DNA from 3 places in the Rhizobium sp. WSM1328 genome. Region 2 is predicted to be linked to each of the others. Evidence: predicted binding sites of a transcription regulator. Region 2 holds the regulator's gene; each other region holds the start of a gene.
The links. The regulator LexA, encoded in region 2, represses DNA repair genes until DNA is damaged. The targets are predictions, from matches to a motif close to TGTTCNNNNTGTGTTCNG.
Positions count from the first base shown of each region.

Region 1: AC2444_RS35845 (ImuA family protein) is a predicted target of LexA. The motif match lies at 920-937, and genes of this name have one in related genera.
Region 3: AC2444_RS21320 (ImuA family protein) is a predicted target of LexA. The motif match lies at 1,023-1,040, and genes of this name have one in related genera.

Region 1 covers NZ_JBYGKO010000005.1:302,779-304,977, reverse strand. Annotated here, with positions in the region: gene AC2444_RS35850 (Y-family DNA polymerase) at 1-194, opposite strand, end outside; gene AC2444_RS35845 (ImuA family protein) at 115-873, opposite strand; gene AC2444_RS35840 (DUF2231 domain-containing protein) at 1,391-1,828, shown strand; gene AC2444_RS35835 (PQQ-dependent sugar dehydrogenase) at 1,828-2,199, shown strand, end outside.
Region 2 covers NZ_CM172788.1:1,771,125-1,773,323, forward strand. Annotated here, with positions in the region: partial or broken gene AC2444_RS09140 (ComEC/Rec2 family competence protein) at 1-903, shown strand, start outside; gene lexA (transcriptional repressor LexA) at 884-1,603, opposite strand; gene AC2444_RS09150 (VOC family protein) at 1,802-2,199, shown strand, end outside.
Region 3 covers NZ_CM172788.1:4,299,612-4,301,810, reverse strand. Annotated here, with positions in the region: gene AC2444_RS21335 (HpcH/HpaI aldolase/citrate lyase family protein) at 1-150, shown strand, start outside; gene AC2444_RS21330 (DUF1737 domain-containing protein) at 150-356, shown strand; gene AC2444_RS21325 (metallopeptidase family protein) at 461-898, opposite strand; gene AC2444_RS21320 (ImuA family protein) at 1,060-2,004, shown strand; gene AC2444_RS21315 (Y-family DNA polymerase) at 2,045-2,199, shown strand, end outside.

The DNA of each region.
Region 1 (2,199 bases), on a different replicon from region 2:
GCCTGCGCCCTGGCGGCCGGCATGCCGACGTGGAGTCCGGCCTTCCTGGCCGCGGCGTCGGCGGCCGAGACCCAGCGCTTGGATCCGCTCTTCGAAATGACGGCGATCGGCTGCTCAACGGGAATGGCGGGATCGGCCCGCCTGATCCTGTCGGTCGACAGATCGGGAAAAAATATCGATACGACCCTTGGCATCGCAGGCTCCTACTTCGAACTCGGCACACTCACCCGCTTTCACCCTCATCAGTTCCAAAAACCACCTCGCCCGCCCGACGCCTGGAACCGGCAGCTCCTCACTCGGAATGACGCTCACCCTCCAGCGCGTGGTCGCGGCCGTCGGCTGCCCGAAGTCGCTGGCCTCGGTCTGCCGTCGCCACCGCCGCACCGCGAGCGCCATCGTGCCGGTCTTCTCGGCGGCAAGTTGCAGCCGGCGCGACGCCGCCATCGGCAGGCGGACGATCTCGCCAATCACCGCGCCGAGCCCGCCGTACGAGAGGCCCGCCTCCATGTTGGCAAGGACGTCCTCTTCCTTGTCGGACTCGACGAAGACCACCCGGTTCGGATGCAGCCCCGCCTGCGCCAGGGCCGGGAAGAACAGATCGGGACGTGTCAGGCACCAGACGATCTTGCCTTTCGTACGCGCGGCAATGCCGGCCACGAACAGGGCGGCGGCCGCGCCATCGACGGTGCCGGCCCCGCCGCCAGCGCATTCGTGCAGCGCCCCATGGGCCAATCCGCCGCCCGGAAGCCGCCCGTCGATCTGGGCCACGCCGAAAGGCAAAACGCCTCGCCTGCGCCGACTGGCGCTTTCCAGGTGCGCTATCTGCTCGCGCAGACCGTCGAGGATAGCGATTGGGGCGACGGCTGAGTTCATGATCTCCTTTAACGGCAACCCGTTTTCAGCTTGAGTAACAGCAATATGTTCTGTATCTGTTCTCAAGACGTAAATGAGTCAACGCGCATATGACGCGCTGAAGTTGAGCACGAGTGCGACGCAGAAAAATCGACAGCGGATTCAATCGGATGATGAGGAAGGAATATTTTCGGAGGCGCCGAACGCCGCTTGTGGACGATGGAGTTCAGGCCAGACATTGCGCCATATCACGACCGGCAAACTGTTATTCTCGAACGGGACGCCTGGGCCGATTGGCTCGATCCGGCCTTCTCGGCCAAGTCGCTGATCGAGCCCTGCCGCCCGGCCCGCTCTCCATCGAACAAGTCGGCTGAGCTGCAACCCGGCTGGCTAAGGAGCACTTTCTTCTTCGCTCTCTGCTGGGGCCGACCATGCTCTTTCAGGCGGGCAGTTCGTGCAGCACGCACCGTAACGGAACCATATGCTCTCGCCGCGGGTTGGATAGGCATCTCCCAGCTCTCAGTTTCACGGAGCATCCATGGCTATATCTTCTACAAGCAATCGAGACTCGGCCGCCTATCCGCTTCAGTCGCTCTTTGTCCCGTTTCCCTTCGTCTGCTTCACGCTCGCGCTTGCGACCGATATCGCTTTCTGGCAGACCGGCAATCTGATGTGGCAGAATTTCTCTGCATGGTTGCTGTTCGCTGGGCTTATGTTGGGCTCGCTTGCGATTCTGGCCGGATTGATGGATCTGATGCGTCGCCGCACGCGCCCTTTACGGCCGCCGTTCCTGTCCGCCCTCCTCTATCTAATCATACTGAGCCTCGCCTTTGCCAACAACCTTATCCATGCCGGCGATGGATGGACGGCCGTCGTCCCATACGGACTGATGCTTTCGGCCGTCACCTTTGTCTTGTGCCTGGTGGCCGCGGCAATTTCCGCCCGCAAATATGCCAGACTGGCCTGGAGGATATGATGAAGAAGTCCCAGATTCTCGGCGCTTCGGTTCTGTCGATATCTGTCGGCGTCGGTCTTGCGGCTTACGCCCAGAGCGGAGATTTTGACATCTCTCAGCAGATCGGACCGAACCCCGTGCTCCCAGATCCAGCCCCTTCCCTGCTGCCTGATCTGAAGGTAGCGGAGGTCGTTGGCTGGAAGGATGGTGAGACGCCGGCCGCACCGAACGGTTTGACGGTCACTGCTTATGCCAAGGACCTCGCCAATCCAAGGACAGTCCACACCTTGCCGAACGGCGACGTACTGGTAGTTCAGGCGCGTGGCCCGTCAGGCGAACCGGCCTCCCGGCCGAAGGATTTGATCAGAGGCTGGATCATGTCCATCGCTCAT
Region 2 (2,199 bases):
ATCGTCATGCCGGCCGGCTTGCTGGCGATGCTGCTCATGCCTTTCGGTCTGGATGTTTTGCCCTGGAAGGTCGTCGGATTCGGCCTCGATCTGGTGATCGCGGTCGCAAAGACGGTGTCCGGCTGGGATGGCAATATCGACGTCGGCCGCTTGCCCGCCTGGTATTTCGCGGTCGCCGTGGCAGGCTTTCTGCTGCTGACGCTGCTCCGCACCCGGCTGCGCCATATCGGCACATCAATCATCGCGGTCGCAACGCTCATCCTGTTGCTTCTACCGGTTCCCCGGCCGCCGGATCTGGTGATTTCGGAGGATGGCAGTCTCGTCGCGGTGGTCGAAGCGGCAGCAATGGCTTCCAACCGTGAAAGACCACCGGATTTCATCTTCGACCAGTGGCAGAGAGCCCTGGTCCTGCCGAGACATGATCCGCCGAAGATGCTGGATGGTCCTGCTATCCCGCAGGTAGGAGAAGACCGCCGCGTCAAGCTTTCCCGCGATCAGCAGAACGAAGCGAGGACAGCGATGCGGGCGGCCGCAGCGGCCGGTGAAGCAAACCGCTTTTCCTGCGTCAAGAGGGCCTGGTGCGCATCAAGGCTTGGCAATGGTCGTGTGGTTGCTGTCATCGACAATGCCGCCTATCTCGGCCCGGCATGCGACGCGGCCGATATCATCGTGACGTCGGTCCGCCTGCGTTTCAACAGCTGCCGCTCAGGTGCGACGCTCTTCACCGGCGAGACGCTGCGCAGGACCGGATCCATCGAGTTGCGCTTCGCGGACGCCGGCCTGGAGGTGGCAACCGCATTTGACGCATTGTCGCGACCATGGATGCGCCATCGCGCCTTTGACTGGCGCAGCAACAGCTTTACCGAATCCGGCCTAACCGATGTCAGTGATAGCGGCGAATGAGGCCGACGAGTTTGCCCTGCACCTTAACACGGTCTGGTCCGAAAATCCGGGTCTCGTAAGCCGGGTTGGCCGCTTCCAGTGCGATCGAGGCGCCCTTGCGGCGGAAGCGCTTGAGTGTCGCTTCTTCGTCATCGACGAGTGCAACAACAATGTCGCCAGGACTTGCGGTGCTGCCATTGCGGATGATCACGGTGTCGCCGTCGAAGATGCCGGCGTCGATCATCGAATCGCCCTTGACCTCCAGGGCATAATGTTCACCGGAACCGAGCATGTCGGCCGGAACGGCGATGTCGTGGGTGTTGTTCTGGATCGCCGAGATCGGCACACCGGCGGCGATTCTGCCCATGACCGGCACGGAAACCGAGTTGCCGTTGTCGGCGACGGGTTTTGCGGGAGCAGGGGCGGCGACCGGCTGAGGTTTGCCCAGGCTGCCTTCGATGACGCTCGGCGAAAAGCCGCGCCGCGGCTGGATGCTGGGGCTGTAGGCCTCCGGAAGCTTGATGACCTCGAGCGCACGGGCGCGGTTCGGTAGGCGGCGAATGAAGCCTCTCTCCTCGAGCGCCGTAATCAGGCGATGAATCCCGGACTTCGAGGCGAGGTCCAGAGCATCCTTCATTTCGTCGAAAGATGGCGGAACGCCGGATTCCTTCATGCGCTCATGAATGAAAAGGAGAAGCTCCTGTTGTTTGCGCGTGAGCATCGACGTTGTGACCTCGTGATTGAAACAAATCCAGAACAGACACTATATGTTCCATATGTGTTCCGCAAGTAGCTAAATTTCCGTAAAACTTGGCGCCAACTCGTTGAGATTTTTATTTTCATTCGCCGGATTGGCACAGAAGTCTTGCGTTGAGGGAAGCGCTGTCGCACATCTCTTGCCGTGTCAGGGAGGGATATCATGAACGAGCACTCCGCCAAACCGCACCCGCTGGATCATGTCGTGCTGCCGGTCGTCAATATCGATCTGGCGCGCGAGAGGCTCGGCAAGCTCGGCTTCACCGTTGCCCCCGATGCGCGCCATCCCTTCGGAACGGAGAATGCCTGCGTCTTCTTTGCTGACAAGACCTATCTGGAGCCGCTCGGGATTGCGAGCGTCGAGGAGAGCGAGGCGTCGGCGCGCCAAGGCAATGTCTTCACCGCCCGCAATCAGGCTTTCCGCTTCCGCTGCGGCGCGGAGGGGCTTTCGGGGCTGGCTTTTGGCAGCAAGGATGCCGGCATCGATCATCAGAATTTCGTCGGTAACGGATCGAGCGCCGGCGAGATGCTGCAGTTCACCCGGCCGATGACGATGCCGGA
Region 3 (2,199 bases), 2.2 Mb from region 2:
GCCTTTGCCGACCCCGCTTCCGATGGGCTGAACGTCATCAATGCAGGCGGGCGGATGGTCGAGCGGCTGCATCTTGTCCAGGCGGAAAGTCTGGTCCATAAAGCCCGCCTGATCGCAGCCCGCCAGGCTGCAGCACGAAAGACGATGTGATGAAACTCTACCGCTTCCTGACCGGTCCTGACGATGCTTCCTTCTGCCATAAGGTCACCGCCGCCCTCAACAAGGGCTGGTCGCTGGAGGGCTCCCCGACCTATGCCTTCAATGCCGCAATCGGCGCGATGCAGTGCGGCCAGGCCGTCGTCAAACATGTCGAAGGCAAGGATTACGATCCTGAGATGAAACTCTCCGAGCAGTGAGGTTTTAGCGCATAACCCCGAAAATCGTAATCGATTTTCGGAAAGGATTATGCGTGATTGAAAGTGATAGAGCGTCCTTAGCGCGTCCTTGGACGCGCGGCGCTCTATCGCTCGGCTGCTTCCTCGGCGCTTGCCTCGATCCGCTCCATGTCATCGTCGCTCAGCCCGAAATGGTGGCCGATTTCGTGGATCAGGACGTGGGTGATGATATCGCCGAGCGTCTCGTCGTTCTCAGCCCAGTAATCGAGGATGGGGCGGCGGTAGAGGCGGATGCGGTTCGGCATCTCGCCGGTTTCCACCGTGAAACGTTCGGAAATGCCCCTGCCCTCGAAAAGGCCAAGCAGATCGAAAGGGGTTTCCAGCGCCATGTCCTCGAAAACGTCGTCATCGGGGAAATCTTCGATCTCGATCGTGAGGTTGGTCGTCAGCTGGCGGAATTCATCCGGCAGATGGCTATAGGCCTCCATCGCCAGCGACTCGAAGGCGCTGATCGTCGGCGCATGGCGGTCCCGCCAATCATCGCTCTGGTCTATGCGGGCCATGAATATTCCTTCCTTTGCGGGCCCATATAGAACCTTTATCGCCGATTTTCGAGTGCGGAATCAAAGGCAGGAATATTTTCATAGAAAATGGCCGTTGACTCTTCATTAGCTCTCTGGAATCTATAAGAACATAACAGGAACAAGACGGATCGGAGAACGCCATGGCGCAGCACGCCCTGGCGCGCGAGCGGCTTTTTGCGCTCCGCGAAACCATCGCCAGACTGGAGGGAAGACTCGCGCCGGCACTTGCCGCAGCGGAGCGGGAAGCCCTGGCAGAAGGACGTAAGACCCGCCAGGAGCGCATTCTGCCGCCCCTGGCGTTTGGGGTGGAGTTGCTCGACGGCGCCCTGGAAGGCGGCTTGCCGCTCGATGCGATCACCGAATTCCGTTCCGCTCTGTCTCGCGATGCCGGTGCTGCAAGCGGGCTGGCGATGGCTGTTGCCGCGCGGCTGCAAAAACAGGAGGCGGATGCCGGCCGCCTTCTGCCGTTGCTCTGGATCGGCGATGCCGTCGGCACGCTGGAGGCCGGCCGTCCCTATGCTCCCGGGCTTCGGGATTTCGGGCTGAGCCCGGAGCGGTTTCTCCATGCCGCGCCGCGCAAGCTGGACGAGGCGCTCTGGCTGGCGGAGGTGGCGGTGGAAAGTGCTGCCTTCTCGGCCGTCATCTTTGAAGTCCGGGGCAATCCCGCCCATTTCGGCCTGACCGAAAGCCGCAGGCTCAGTCTCAGGGCGCATGCTGCCCGCCGTCCGCTCTTTCTTGTCCGTCAGGCCGGGGCGGAGGAGGCAAGCAGTGCGGCCTTCCGTCTGCATGTCGAACCGGCCCCGTCCGCTCTGCGGTCGTTGCCGGATGGATCGACACTTTCCGGCAGCATCGGCAATCCGATTTTCCGTCTGACGCTGGAGAAGAGCCGAAATCCGGCCCCGCTCTCCTTTCTTCTGGAGTGGAATCCCCATGAACGCGAATTTCTCCCTGTCGCCGAACCAAACCTCGTTCGTCCTCCAGGCGAACAGTCAGCGCATTCTGGCGCTCAGCTTCCCGCATCTGCCAACGGACCGCATCGCCCGCAAGCGATGGGGGCTCTCCTGGCGTTCGAAAGGGCGTCCTGAGACGCCGCCTATCGTCTGTTCCGGCAAGCTCAACAATGCCATGCGGCTAACGGCACTGGACGAGTTGGCCGAGAGGCTGGGGTTGAGGAAGGAGCTCGGCGTTGCCGAAGCGCGCGCCATGTACCCCATGCTCGAGGTCGCGGAAGAGGATCCGGCGGTCGACCGCCGGTTGCTGGAGGCAATTGCCGACTGGTG